Regions from separate parts of the Spirillospora sp. CA-108201 genome, predicted to be linked through region 3. Evidence: riboswitches for the same ligand, from Rfam matches in the RefSeq annotation. Region 3 holds a riboswitch; each other region holds the start of a gene.
The links. Region 3 has a riboswitch for thiamine pyrophosphate ahead of thiO (glycine oxidase ThiO). Riboswitches for the same ligand answer to the same signal wherever they lie in the genome.
Positions count from the first base shown of each region.

Region 1 (4,204 bases), 2.9 Mb from region 3:
AGACCCAGGCGGAGCGCAAGCTGTCGATCCTCCGCCCGGACGGCATGCCGTACTTCCTGTTCTACAAGCCGTACGGGTTCGTGGGCACGCCCACGATGCAGGTGCTGACCCCGCAGGGCGGGCTGATCGGGTACCTGCGCAAGCGGGCGATGCGCGGCTGGGAGATCCTCGACCCCTGCGAGCGGCAGTTCGGCTACTACGAGCTGCTGAGCGGCCGGATCACCGACTGGCAGCAGCAGGAGCTCGCCCGGATCCAGCGCGGCTTCGCCGGGATGGGCGATCTCTTCTCCCAGGTGTTCACCGGGGCCGACCGCTACGTCCTGCGCATGCACGTCCAGCCGCAGGAGCCGATGCGCACGCTCGTGCTGGCCTGCCCGCTGGCGTTCGACACCGCCGTCTCCCAGAACCGGAGCGTCGGCGGCCTGTTCTGACCGCCCGCCGTCCGCGCCGGGGGACGGGTCAGGCCCCGGCGGGCGCCGGGGCCTGACGTCGGAGTGGTGAACCGGGCCGGAACGGGGATGGCCGGTTCGGATGGATCGATGGAGTGGGACGGGTCAGCGGACCTTCGGGACGTTGCCGAAGACGGGGCCGATCTGGCTCCAGCGGTGCAGCTGGCAGCCGTCATCGCGGGTGAACGTGGTGTCGATCCGCTTGCCCTGCCAGGTGCCCTTGACCGTGGCGATCTCCGGACCGCCGTAGATCTTGGTGCACATCTGGTCCTTGGGGACGGGTTGGAAGGGTTCCTTGACCTTGGTGAGCGCCGCGCAGGCGCCCGCCGCCTGGGGATGGTCTCCGCCGGGCGGGTCGCAGGTCAGCCGCCAGGTCTTGGCGGGCGCCTCCTTGGAGGCCTTGACCTGCACGGTGAGCGTTTCCGCCGAGGAGCCGGACGGCTGCACGGACGTCGTGCCCGAAGGCGCTCCGGCGGAGTTTCCGTTTGCCTGTTCGTCGCCGCAGGCGGCCGTGGACAGGAGCATGGCCAGCCCGGGCGCCGCGAAAAGGAGCGTCCGATACCGCATGCGTGATTCGACGCAGGGGGGCTTCGCGCGGTTCCATGGAGGTGTGATGAATTTCGGGGAAGACGTACCGGCCGTGGTCGCCGCGGACGTTCCGCAGGACGGCTACCTGCTGGACGTCCGGGAGCAGGACGAGTGGGACGCGGGCCACGCGCCCGCCGCGGTCCACATCCCCATGCGCCAGCTCGGCGACCGCGCGGGGGAGGTCCCGCGCGACCGGGAGGTCTACGTGATCTGCCGGTCCGGGGCGCGGTCCGCGCAGGTCACGTCCGCGCTGAACCAGGCCGGGTGGCTGGCGAGGAACGTCGGCGACGGCATGCACGGGTGGGCCGACGCCGGGCGTCCGATGGAGGGCGCGGGCGACGGACCGCCCTACGTCGCGTGATCTGACCGGCCGTCGAGGGATCTGACCCGGATGCCCTCTTTTGGGGCGTGACGGGCGGTTGTACGATCGGGCCTGACCGATACCCGCGGGAGCTCGGGCCACAGCCGGGCTGAGAGGGCGGCCTTCGAGGCGTCGCCGACCGCATGAACCTGTCCGGGTAATGCCGGCGTAGGGAGCGTGTCCCGTGACGTCCGATGTCGAAAAGCGCCCGCAGGGCGAGCGCGCCCGCGACGAGGTCCCGTTCACCCTCGACGAGCCCGCCCCCAAGGTCCTCGGATTCTGGGACCAGAGCGCCTTCTGGGGGAACCTCGGCGTCAGCCTCCTGGCCTTCTCCGGCGCCTACACCGTCCTCGCGCCGGACGCCGACGGCCGGCCGACGATCTCGATCATGGCGGGCATCGTCGCGATGGCCGTCGGGACGGCCCTCGGCGGGCTGATGCTCGGCCTCGCCGCCGTGCCCGGCGCGCGCACCGGGCAGCCGGCGATGGTGCTGCTGCGCGGCCTGTTCGGCGCGAAGCTGTCGTACGCGCCGACCGTCCTCAACATCGCCCAGCTCGTCGGCTGGGGGACGTTCGAGCTGATCGTCATCGCCGACGCGGCCCGCGAGCTGTGGGACGGCGTCCCGCGCTGGGGCTACGTGGTCGCCGCCGGCGCGCTCACGACCGTGCTGACGGTCTGGCCGCTCGGCTCGGTCCGGCTGCTGCGCCGCTACGTGACCGTCGCGGTGGCGGTCGCGCTCGTGTACTTCTACGTCCGGCTCGTCCGGGAGCCGCTGCCCGACCTGACGGAGGGCTCGTGGGGCGGGTTCTGGCTCGGCGCGGACGCCGCGCTGGCCGTGTCGATCTCCTGGGTCCCGGTCGCCGCCGACTACACCCGGCACGCGCGCACCGAGCGGGGGGCGTTCGGCGCCGCGGCCGTCGGCTACTCCGTCACGCAGATCGTCGCCTACGTCCTCGGGCTGCTCGCGCTGGCGCTGGTCGCGGGCGACTCCGGCAGGATCTTCGACCCGTTCCTCGGCGCCTCGCTGGGCGTGGTGTTCTTCGCGGTGTTCGTGCTGCGGGAGGCCGACCAGTCGTTCGCCGACACCTACTCCACGGCGGTGTCGATCCAGAACCTGTTCCCCCGGGCCGACCGCCGGGTGCTGAGCGTCGCCCTCGGCATCGGCATCACCGTGCTCGCGCTGGTGCTGGACATCGGCGACTACGCCGGCTTCCTGTCGCTGATCGGGTCGGTGTTCGTGCCGATGCTCGGCGTCCTGGCCGCCGACTTCTTCCTCGGCCGCCGCCGGGCGGGCGGCTGGGACGTCTCGCGGACGGCGCCGTCCCGCTGGGGCATGATCGGGGCATGGGCGGTCGGGTTCGTCGTCTACCAACTCGTCAACCCGGGAACGGTCGCCCGCTGGGCCGGTTTCTGGTCCGGCGTCCGGGACGCGCTGCACTTCACGCCGCAGACGTGGATGAGCGCCTCGCTGCTGTCGTTCCTGGTGGCAGGGGTCGCGGCCCTGCTCATCGGTAGGCTTACCAGACGGTAAGGTTTGGGTCGAAAGCAAGTTTCGGCGCAAGTTGCCCGGCGGTGGGCCGGAGTCCGGTGGCACGATGACAGACGTGTATGAGCACGTGCACGATCCGATCGCGCGGGCCGTCATCGAGAGCGCCGCCGACGCGATCGTGGCCGTGGACCAGCGGCACCGGGTCACCGTGTGGAACCCGGCGGCCGAGCGCATGTTCGGCTGGACGGCCGAGCAGGTGCTCGGCCGGGTCCCGCCCATCGTCCCCGACGAGCTCAAGGCCGAGCACAACGCCGTCCAGGAGAGGCTCCTCACCCGGCGCGGCGGCGAGGGCGACGGCGGGCAGATCTCGATCGCCACCCGCCGCTTCCACCGCGACGGCCGGCTCATCGACGTGCGCATCGACACGAGTCTGCTGAAGGACCCGAACGGCACGCTGCTCGGCTGGGTCGGGGTGTACCACCCCGTCGAGGACGACGAGATCCTCCAGCACCGGATGACCGAGCGGGCCCGGCTCGTCCGGCGGCTGAACGACATCGTCGCCGACCTCGGCGCCGAACTCGACCTCGCCGTGGTGCTCGACCGGATCACCTCCGCGCTCATCGAGCTGACCGGCGCCGACGCCGGCGGATTCGTCAAGATCGAGGGCGAGCGGCTGCGGCTGGTCAGCATGTCCGGGCTGCCGGAGCGGATGCGCGGCCGGCGCGCCGAGCTGCGGCCGAGCCTGGTCGGGGAGCTGCTGCGGTCGGGCAAGACCGTCAAGCTCGCGACGGGCGAGCGGCGCCTCGGCGACCTGATCTGGTCGGAGCTGCCCGGCCTGCACACGATCGCCCTCGGCCTGTCGTACCTGCAGAACCGGCCGTACGGCGCGCTGTACGCGCTCTTCTCCGGCCGCAAGGTCGGGCACACCGAGCTCGAACTGCTGGAACTGCTCGCCGGGCACGCCGGCGTCGCGGTCGGCAACGCCGTCGCCTACGCGGAGGTCGTCCGGCAGCGGGCGCACGAGCGCGCCGTCATCGACTCCAGCGCCGACGGCATCGCGGTGCTGGACCACGACCTCGTCGTCCGGCACTGGAACAACGCCGCGCACACCCTGACCGGCATCCCGCCGGAGGAGGCGATCGGGCGCCCGCTGCCGTTCGGCATGCCCGCGCTCGGCGAGATGCTCACGTTCCGCCTGGAGTCGGGGACGTGGCTGAACGTGCTGGCCGCCGAGATCGAGGAGACCGGCGAGCTGGTCGTCGACTTCCGCGACGTCTCGGAGGCCAAGGCGCTGGAGGAGGCCAAGGACCTGTTCCT
Region 1 is NZ_JBNJNE010000001.1:5,946,019-5,950,222, reverse strand. Features, by position in the region: gene ACQEU6_RS28630 (LURP-one-related/scramblase family protein) at 1-431, shown strand, start outside; gene ACQEU6_RS28625 (SSI family serine proteinase inhibitor) at 555-1,016, opposite strand; gene ACQEU6_RS28620 (rhodanese-like domain-containing protein) at 1,063-1,398, shown strand; TPP riboswitch at 1,474-1,590, shown strand; gene ACQEU6_RS28615 (purine-cytosine permease family protein) at 1,583-2,929, shown strand; gene ACQEU6_RS28610 (sensor histidine kinase) at 2,994-4,204, shown strand, end outside.
Region 1: linked by a shared signal. The riboswitch ahead of ACQEU6_RS28615 (purine-cytosine permease family protein) and the one ahead of thiO (glycine oxidase ThiO) in region 3 are both predicted to bind thiamine pyrophosphate.

Region 2 (4,204 bases), 1.4 Mb from region 3:
GCGCCCGGTGCACCCGCCACACCTGGACGGCGATGACGACCGACACCACGGCCTCGATCACCGCGATCTGCTCGCGCAGGGAGCCGCCGCCCGCCCGCATCGCCATGCCGACCACGCAGACGGTGAGCAGGAACGCGACGACGCCGAGGACGAGGCGCACCCGGCGCCCGAGCACCGCGTAGGCGAACAGCGCGACCACCTCGGCGGGCACCAGCGCGTGGTGCTGGTACTGCGCCAGGTGGTAGGGCAGCACCAGGACCACCAGCGCGAGCAGGGCCGGGGTCGGCCACCGCCGGATCACCGCGAGCGGGACATGCGCCGCGACCAGCAGCAGCGCGCCCGCCGCGTCCAGGTCCCGGACGCCCGGCCACAGCAGGGCGGCCGCGGCCGCGGCCCCCGCCAGCGCCGACGCCGCGAGGGCGTCCTTCACCGTCACGTCGACCCGGGGCACCGTCAGCACGCGCCCATTGTCCCCCACCGGCGCGATCTCCGCGCAGCGGCCGGCGCCCCGGCCGGATGATCTTCTCGGGCAGCCCTCGGCGGGGCCGGAGGCCCGTCCTATAGTTCTGCAGACCCCGTCACGAAGGGCCGACAGTTGTCCGTCCCCCCGCCTTCTGTCCCCCCGCCCGCCGTCCCCCCGCCCGAACTCCGGATGACGCTGGGCGCGCGCGCCTACCGGCGGCCGCTGCGCGTCCTGCTCGCCGCGGCGGCGGCCGGCGCCGCCCTCGTGATCTTCGAGCCCGACCGGGCCCGCCAGGCCCTGGCGCTCTGCGGCGTCGGCTGCCTCCTCGCCGCCCTCTGGGCCGCCCGCCTGCACCGGACCCGCCTGATCGTGACCATCGGCGAGAAGGGCGTGGGCCTGCGCCGCGGCGGGCGTGAGGCCGCCGTCCCGGCCGAGGCCGTGGACGCGGTGGGGATCAGGTGGCCCGTCGGCGACCCGGTGTGGACGCTCTGGTTCGACCCGGAGCGGGCGCCGGGCGTCGAGGCCGTCGCCGAGGTCGACGGGAGGTCGGCGACCCTGCTCAGGGGCGGGTCGCTTCCGTCCGGCTGGCTCCCGGCCGTCCGGACCGCGACCGCGGACGTCCTCGGCGCCCGCTGGTGCGTCGTCGACGACGAGGGCGGGGAGGTGCCGCCGCCTCAGGACGGCGCCCTGGTCCGAGCCCGCCACGTCGTCGTGGACGGCGCGGGCCGGTACCGCGAACCGGGCGCCGGCGCGGTCCTCGCCGTGCCCTGCGGACGGAGCGGCGGCCGGACCATCGTGCTGCGCGACCCCCATGCCTCGGTGCTGCTGGTGGTCCGGGGCCCGTCCCGGCTGCCGGGCCGCGACCGCGTGCGCGTCCTCGACGCGGACGGCCGCCCCCTCGGATACGTGCGCGGCAGCCGCGAGCCGTCCTTCCACACCACCGGCGGGACGCTTCTCGGCAGCACCCGCGCGACGGCCGACGGCCACGTCGTCACCGGCATCGACGGCCGCCGCTCCGCCACGCTGCGGAACGGCGGCGGCGACGGCGGGGCCCCCGTGGAGCTGGAGCGGTCGCCGTCCGCCCCGGAGCCGCTCCGCACCCTGGTCCTCGCCCTGCCCGTCGCGCTCCGCGCGGGCGCGTTCTAGCCCATGGGCGGCGGTTGCGGCAACCGGGGCGGCCCGGGTTAACGTCGTGGCGACAGATCGCGGGGGCCCGGCGAACCGGGCTGAGATAGCGGCTGGGACGGCCGCTGACCGCATGAACCTGACCGGGTAATGCCGGCGTAGGGAGAGATCGAGTCGTCATGACCGAACCTGTGGTTCCAGCTGCCCGCAAGACCTACCTCCAGGGCTCCCGCCCGGAGATCCGGGTCCCGATGCGGGAGGTGCCGCTGACCAACGGCGACGCCGTCGTCCTGTACGACACGTCAGGGCCGTACACCGACCCCGAGCAGCAGACCGACGTACGCGGGGGGCTGCCGCCGCTGCGGGAGGCCTGGATCGCCGAGCGCGGCGACACCGCCCCCTACGAGGGGCGGGCGGCGCGCCCCGAGGACGACGGGCGCCGGCCGTCGTCCCCCGCGCCGCCCGGGGGCGCGGGAGGACGCCTCCCCCTGGCCGACGGCGAGGGCGCCCTGCCGCGGCGCCCGCGGCGCGCCACCGGCGGCGCGGTGACCCAGCGCGCCTACGCGCGGCGCGGGGAGATCACGCCGGAGATGGAGTTCGCCGCGCTGCGCGAGGGCGTGGCCCCCGAGTTCGTCCGCGACGAGCTCGCCGCCGGGCGCGCGGTGCTGCCCGCCAACGTCAACCATCCCGAGATCGAGCCGATGGTCATCGGGCGCAACTTCCTCGTCAAGGTCAACGCCAACATCGGCAACTCGGCGGTCGCCTCCTCGATCGAGGACGAGGTCGAGAAGATGACCTGGGCGACCCGCTGGGGCGCCGACACGATCATGGATCTGTCGACGGGCCGCGACATCCACACCACGCGCGAGTGGATCCTGCGCAACTCGCCCGTGCCGGTCGGGACCGTCCCGCTGTACCAGGCGGTGGAGAAGGTCGGCGGCGACCCCGCGGAGCTCACCTACGAGGTCTTCCGCGACACCGTGATCGAGCAGGCGGAGCAGGGGGTGGACTACATGACCGTCCACGCCGGGGTGCTGCTGTCCTACGTGCCGCTGACGGCGCGGCGCAGGACGGGGATCGTGTCGCGGGGCGGATCGATCATGGCGGCGTGGTGCCTGGCGCACCACGAGGAGAACTTCCTCTACACCCGCTTCGAGGAGCTGTGCGAGATCTTCGCCGCCTACGACGTGACCTGGTCGCTCGGGGACGGGCTGCGGCCCGGCTCCATTGCGGACGCCAACGACGAGGCCCAGTTCGCCGAGCTGCGCACCCAGGGCGAGCTGACGCGGATCGCGGCGCGGTTCGGCAACCAGGTGATGAACGAGGGCCCCGGGCACGTCCCGATGCACAAGATCAAGGAGAACGTGGACCTGCAGCAGGAGTGGTGCGACGGGGCGCCCTTCTACACGCTCGGACCGCTGACCACCGACATCGCGCCCGGCTACGACCACATCACCTCGGCCATCGGCGCGGCGATGATCGGCTGGCACGGCACCGCGATGCTCTGCTATGTCACCCCGAAGGAGCATCTCGGGCTGCCGGACCGCGAGGACGTCAAGGCCGGCGTGATCGCCTACAAGATCGCGGCGCACGCCGCCGACCTCGCCAAGGGCCATCCCGGCGCGCAGGCGTGGGACGACGCGCTGTCGGAGGCGCGGTTCGACTTCCGCTGGGAGGACCAGTTCAACCTGTCCCTGGACCCGGGCACCGCCCGCGCCTTCCATGACGCGACGCTCCCGGCGGCGCCGGCGAAGACCGCGCACTTCTGCTCGATGTGCGGCCCGCACTTCTGCTCCATGAAGATCACGCGGGACGTGCGGCGGTTCGCGGCCGAGCGCGGCCTCGCCGACGGGGAGGCCCTCGCCGCCGGGATGCGGGAGAAGGCCGAGGAGTTCAGGGCCGCCGGCGGCCGGCTGAACCTCCCGGTCACGCGCGCCGACGCCTGACCGCCCCCGGGGGGCCGCGGCCGGACCCGCCGCGCAGGGCGCGCGGCGGGTCCGGGCGCATCCGGGCGCGGGTCGCGGCGGCGACGCGGATAGAATCTAAGGACCGTTCCAAAGCCGCGGATCCTCCCGATCGCCGCAGGCCCGTTCCACCCCCGGGAAGGATCGAAGACGCAGGTGACCAGCGACGACACGCCGAGGGCGCGCCCGGTGCGGGCCGACGTGCGCCGCAATCGCGCGCGGCTGCTCGCCGCGGCGCGCGAGACCTTCCAGGCCCAGGGCGCGGGCGCCTCCCTCGAGGGCGTCGCGCGGCTCGCGGGCGTCGGCATCGGCACGCTCTACCGCCACTTCCCCACCCGCCAGGACCTCCTGGAGGCGGTGCTCGCCGACGTCTACACCGGACTGGCCTCGGCCGCCCGCGACCTGCTGGACTCCCCCTTCCCCGGCGAGGCCCTGCTGACCTGGCTCCGGACGTTCGTCTCGGAGATCACCGCCTTCCCGGGCATGGCGGCCTCGGCGATGGTGTCGCTGCGCGACCCCCGGCTGGACCCCTTCGGCTCCCGGGCGGCCATGTCCGAGGCGGGCGAAGCGCTGCTCGTCCGCGCGCAGCGCGCCGGGGACGCGCCCGCCGGCGCGGCGTTCGGCGACGTGCTGCGGCTCGCGGGCGCGATCG
Region 2 is NZ_JBNJNE010000001.1:1,684,764-1,688,967, forward strand. Features, by position in the region: gene ACQEU6_RS08270 (sensor histidine kinase) at 1-460, opposite strand, end outside; gene ACQEU6_RS08275 (hypothetical protein) at 653-1,609, shown strand; TPP riboswitch at 1,659-1,772, shown strand; gene thiC (phosphomethylpyrimidine synthase ThiC) at 1,768-3,534, shown strand; gene ACQEU6_RS08285 (TetR/AcrR family transcriptional regulator) at 3,709-4,204, shown strand, end outside.
Region 2: linked by a shared signal. The riboswitch ahead of thiC (phosphomethylpyrimidine synthase ThiC) and the one ahead of thiO (glycine oxidase ThiO) in region 3 are both predicted to bind thiamine pyrophosphate.

Region 3 (4,204 bases):
GGGTCGGGCAGCAGCGTGCGCTCGTCGGCGATCACCTCCAGCTTGACCCAGTTCGTCCCGAGCGCCTCCCGGGCGAGCTTGGCCGTCAGGACGGCCTCGCCCGCGGTGAAGCAGCCGGCGGTGTTCGGCAGCACACGGATGCCGCACTCGGTCAGCACGTCCAGCACCGAGCCGCGCGCGGACGGGTCCACCCGGCGCATCGCGACCGTGGTGAGCGCCGTCCCGGACGCGGTCAGCGCCTCGCGCAGCACCGCCATGCTGGGCGCCCCGCCCGTTCCCATGATCAGCCGCGAGCCCAGCTCCTCGCCCGCGATGACCAGCCCGTCGGTGTCGTTCATCCTCAGCCTCCCTGGACCGCGGTCAGCACTTCGATGCGGTCGGCGTCCCGCAGGGGCGTGGTCGCCCACGCCGAGCGCCGGACGACCTCGTCGTTCAGCGCCGCCGCCACGCCCGTCGCGGCGGCCGTGACGGACGCGACGACCTCGGCCACGCTCGCGCCGTCGGGCAGCTCGCGCGGCTCACCGTTGACGATCACCTTCATGCGCTCACCTCGGGGGAGAAGCGGTCGGGGGCGAACGGCCCGGCGACCTCGGGGACGGGCCCGTCCAGCAGCATCGCGGACAGGATGTCGGCGCTCACCGGCGTGAGCAGGATGCCGTTGCGGAAGTGCCCGGTGCCGACGAGCAGCCCGGGCAGCGCGGTCGGCCCCATCACCGGCGCGTTGTCGGGGGAGCCGGGCCGCAGCCCGGCGGTGACCTCGGCGAACTCCAGCTCGGTGATGCCCGGCAGCAGCTCGCGGGCGTCGCGCAGCAGCTCCCACAGCCCGCCCGCGGTGACGCGCGTGTCGAAGCCCAGCTCCTCCTGCGTGGCGCCGAGGACGATCTCCCCGTCCGCGCGCGGCACCAGGTAGACCGACGAGCCCCGGACGAGGCCGCGGGTCGAGCGCCGCAGGAAGGGCGTGCGGGTGCGCAGCCGGATCACCTGGCCCTTGACCGGGCGGACGGGTGGAACGGTCCCGGGGGGCAGGCCGCCGAGGTCGCCCGACCACGGCCCGGCCGCCAGCAGCACCCGGTCCGCGCGGATCACGGTGCCGTCGTCCAGTCCCACGCCGGCGGCGGCGTCGTTCTCGACGACGACGCGCTCGGCCCGGCGCCGGACGAGCCGGACCCCCAGCCGCTCGCACGCCGCCAGCAGCGCCGGGGCGAGCCTGCGGGGGTCGACCGAGCCGTCCTCGGGGGCGAGCAGGCCGCCGCGCACGCCGGGCGCGAGCATCGGCTCCAGCCGCCGGCACTCGCGGCCGGTGAGCGCCTCGGCGGGGATGCCCAGGTCCTCCTGGAATCGGCGCAGGTCGTCCAGGTGCCGCAGGTCGTCGGAGTCGAAGGCGACCTCGATGATCCCGTCGGTGCGGTAGCCGGTCTCCAGCCCGGTCAGCTCCTCCAGTTCGGCGACGAACGCGCCGTACCGGTCGCGGGAGGCGAGGCCGAGCCGCAGCAGCGGCTCCTCGCCGTAGGTCAGCTCGCTGACCGGGGTGAGCATGCCCGCCGCGACGGAGGAGGCCCCGGACGCGGGCGCGGGGTCGACGAGGGTGACGGCGGCGCCGCCGGCGGCGGTGCGCCAGGCGGTGGCCAGGCCGACCACCCCGGCGCCGATGATGACGATCTGCATGCGCGCTCCCTTCGCCGGCATGATCCGGATCAGGTCGTGGCGGTCGGCGGCCCGTTCAGCCGCCCTCTCAGCCCGGTCGCACCGGACTCCCGCGCTCTGTGCTGTTCTGCTGTGCCGTTCTCCCGCCCCCACCTTACGACCTCGGCGAACCGGGCAACTGCCTGGACACCTGTCCACCCCTGGATCGCCGCCCGTTAGGGTGACCCCATGGAGAGGGTCATCGTCGTGGGCGGCGGGCTGGCCGGCGTGCGCGCCGTGGAGGCCCTGCGGAGCAAGGGGTACGAGGGCGCGCTGACCCTCGTGTCGGCGGAGCGGCACCGGCCCTACGACCGGCCGCCGCTGTCGAAGGCCGTCCTCGCGGGCGAGTCCGACGACACGACCGTCGACGCCGACTGGGACGCGCTGCGCTGCGAACTGCTGCTCGGCGAGCGCGCCACCGGCCTGCGGCTGGACGAGCCCGGACGCGGCGGGACGGTGGCGTCCACGGCGGGCGACCTGCCCTTCGACGGGCTCGTCATCGCGACCGGCGCGGCTCCGATCACGCTGCCGGGGGAGGGCCGCCAGCACGTGCTGCGCACCGTCGACGACGCCCGCGATCTGCGCGCCCGGCTCACCGCGGGCGCCCGCATCGTGATCGTCGGGGCGGGCTGGATCGGCGCCGAGGTCGCCACCGCCGCGGCCCGCCGCGGATGCGAGGTCACCGTCGTGGAGGCCGCCGACACCCCGCTGGCGGGCGCGATCGGGCCCGAGGTCGGCGCGCTCACCGCCCCCTGGTACACCGAGGCCGGCGTCGGGCTGCGGACCGGGATCAAGGTCGCGGAGGTGCGCGACGGCGGTCTCGCCCTCGCCGGGGGCGGCCGCGTCGAGGCCGACGAGGTGGTCGTCGGCGTCGGGGTCCGGCCCGTCCTGTCGTGGCTGGAGGGCTCCGGGCTGCTGCTGGAGCGCGGCGTCGTCACCGACGGCTCGTTCCGGACCTACATGGGCGAGGAGGACGCGGGGGCGCGGCGCCCCGACGTCGTGGCGGTCGGCGACTGCGCCGCCTGGTGGTCGCGCCGCTACGGGCGGCGGCTCCTCGTCGAGCACTGGGACACCGCGCTGAACGCGCCCGAGGTCGCCGCCGCGACGCTCCTCGGCGGGGACGCCGAGTACGACGCCGCCCCGTACTTCTGGTCGGAGCAGTTCGGTCGCATGGTCCAGTACGCGGGCGACCACTCGGCGTCCGAGCGGCTCGTGCGCCGGGGCGACCCGTCCGGCCGCAAGTGGGCGGCGGCGTGGCTGACCGGCGACCGCCTCGACGCGATCCTCACCGTCGACCGGCCCCGCGACCTGGTGCAGGCGAGGCGCGTGATCGCCGCGGGGACGCCGGTGGACCCGGAGATGATCGCCGATCCGGACGTGCCCGTCCGGCAGGCTGTTCGCGCAGAGCGATCGGAGAGGGCGTAACGGCTGTGCAGCGGGTTTGAGTCTTCCGAAGGCGTGGTAGCAAGGGGGCGTGACGCAGATGCACGCAACCGTTGACAGCGCACTGGACCCCCGCACCGACGCCCTGGCCGGCGAGTGGCTCTCCCTCCGGGAGACCGCCGAGAGACTCGGGATCAAGCCCAACCGGATCAAGCAGCTCATCCACGAGCACCGCATCCTCGCGGTGCGCCGGGGCGGGGAGCCGATGGTGCCCGCGGCCTTCATCAAGGACGGCCAGGTCATCAAGGGGCTCCCCGGCACGCTGACGCTCCTGTCGGACGCCGGCTTCGACGACGCCGAGACGATCCGGTGGCTGTTCACGGCCGACGACACCCTGCCGGGGACGCCGGTGGACGCGCTCACCGAGAACCGGGGGACCGAGGTCCGCCGCCGCGCCCAGGCGCTCGCCTTCTAGCCCGCCGCCGGCGGAGTACGACGCACGTGACACGATCGCGGAGTCGCGCGCGGCGGGTCACCCGCGCGCGCGACTCCGTGGTCATCTCTGGAAAGGACGTTCCCCGGCCGTGTCCAGGCACCTCCCCACCGAGCGCGCCGTGGCGCTGCGCGCCCGGCTGAGCCGCGCCCGCCTCTACCTCTGCACGGACGCGCGGGAGCGCCAGGGAGACCTGGCGGCCTTCCTGGACGCGGTGCTCGCGAACGGGGTCGACATCGTCCAGCTCCGCCAGAAGGGCCTGGAGGCCCGGCAGGAGACGGCCCACCTGGAGGTGTTCCGGGCGGCGTGCGAGCGGCACGGGGCGCTGCTGGCCGTCAACGACCGGGCCGACATCGCGCACGCGGTCGGCGCGGACGTCCTGCACCTCGGCCAGGACGACCTGCCGGTGCCCGCCGCCCGCGCGATCGTCGGCGGCGACATGCTGATCGGCCGGTCGACGCACTCGGGCGAGCAGGCGTCGGCGGCGGCCGCCGAGCCCGGCGCCGACTACTTCTGCGCGGGCCCGGTGTGGCCCACGCCGACCAAGCCCGGCCGCGCCGCCCCCGGCCCCAAGCTGCTGGAGTACGTCGCGGCGCAGCGCGTCGCGCGGCCGTGGTTCGCGATCGGCGGCATCGACCTCGGCAC
Region 3 is NZ_JBNJNE010000001.1:3,074,615-3,078,818, reverse strand. Features, by position in the region: gene ACQEU6_RS15005 (thiazole synthase) at 1-338, opposite strand, end outside; gene thiS (sulfur carrier protein ThiS) at 341-541, opposite strand; gene thiO (glycine oxidase ThiO) at 538-1,665, opposite strand; TPP riboswitch at 1,655-1,768, opposite strand; gene ACQEU6_RS14990 (NAD(P)/FAD-dependent oxidoreductase) at 1,873-3,108, shown strand; gene ACQEU6_RS14985 (Rv2175c family DNA-binding protein) at 3,167-3,541, shown strand; gene thiE (thiamine phosphate synthase) at 3,651-4,204, shown strand, end outside.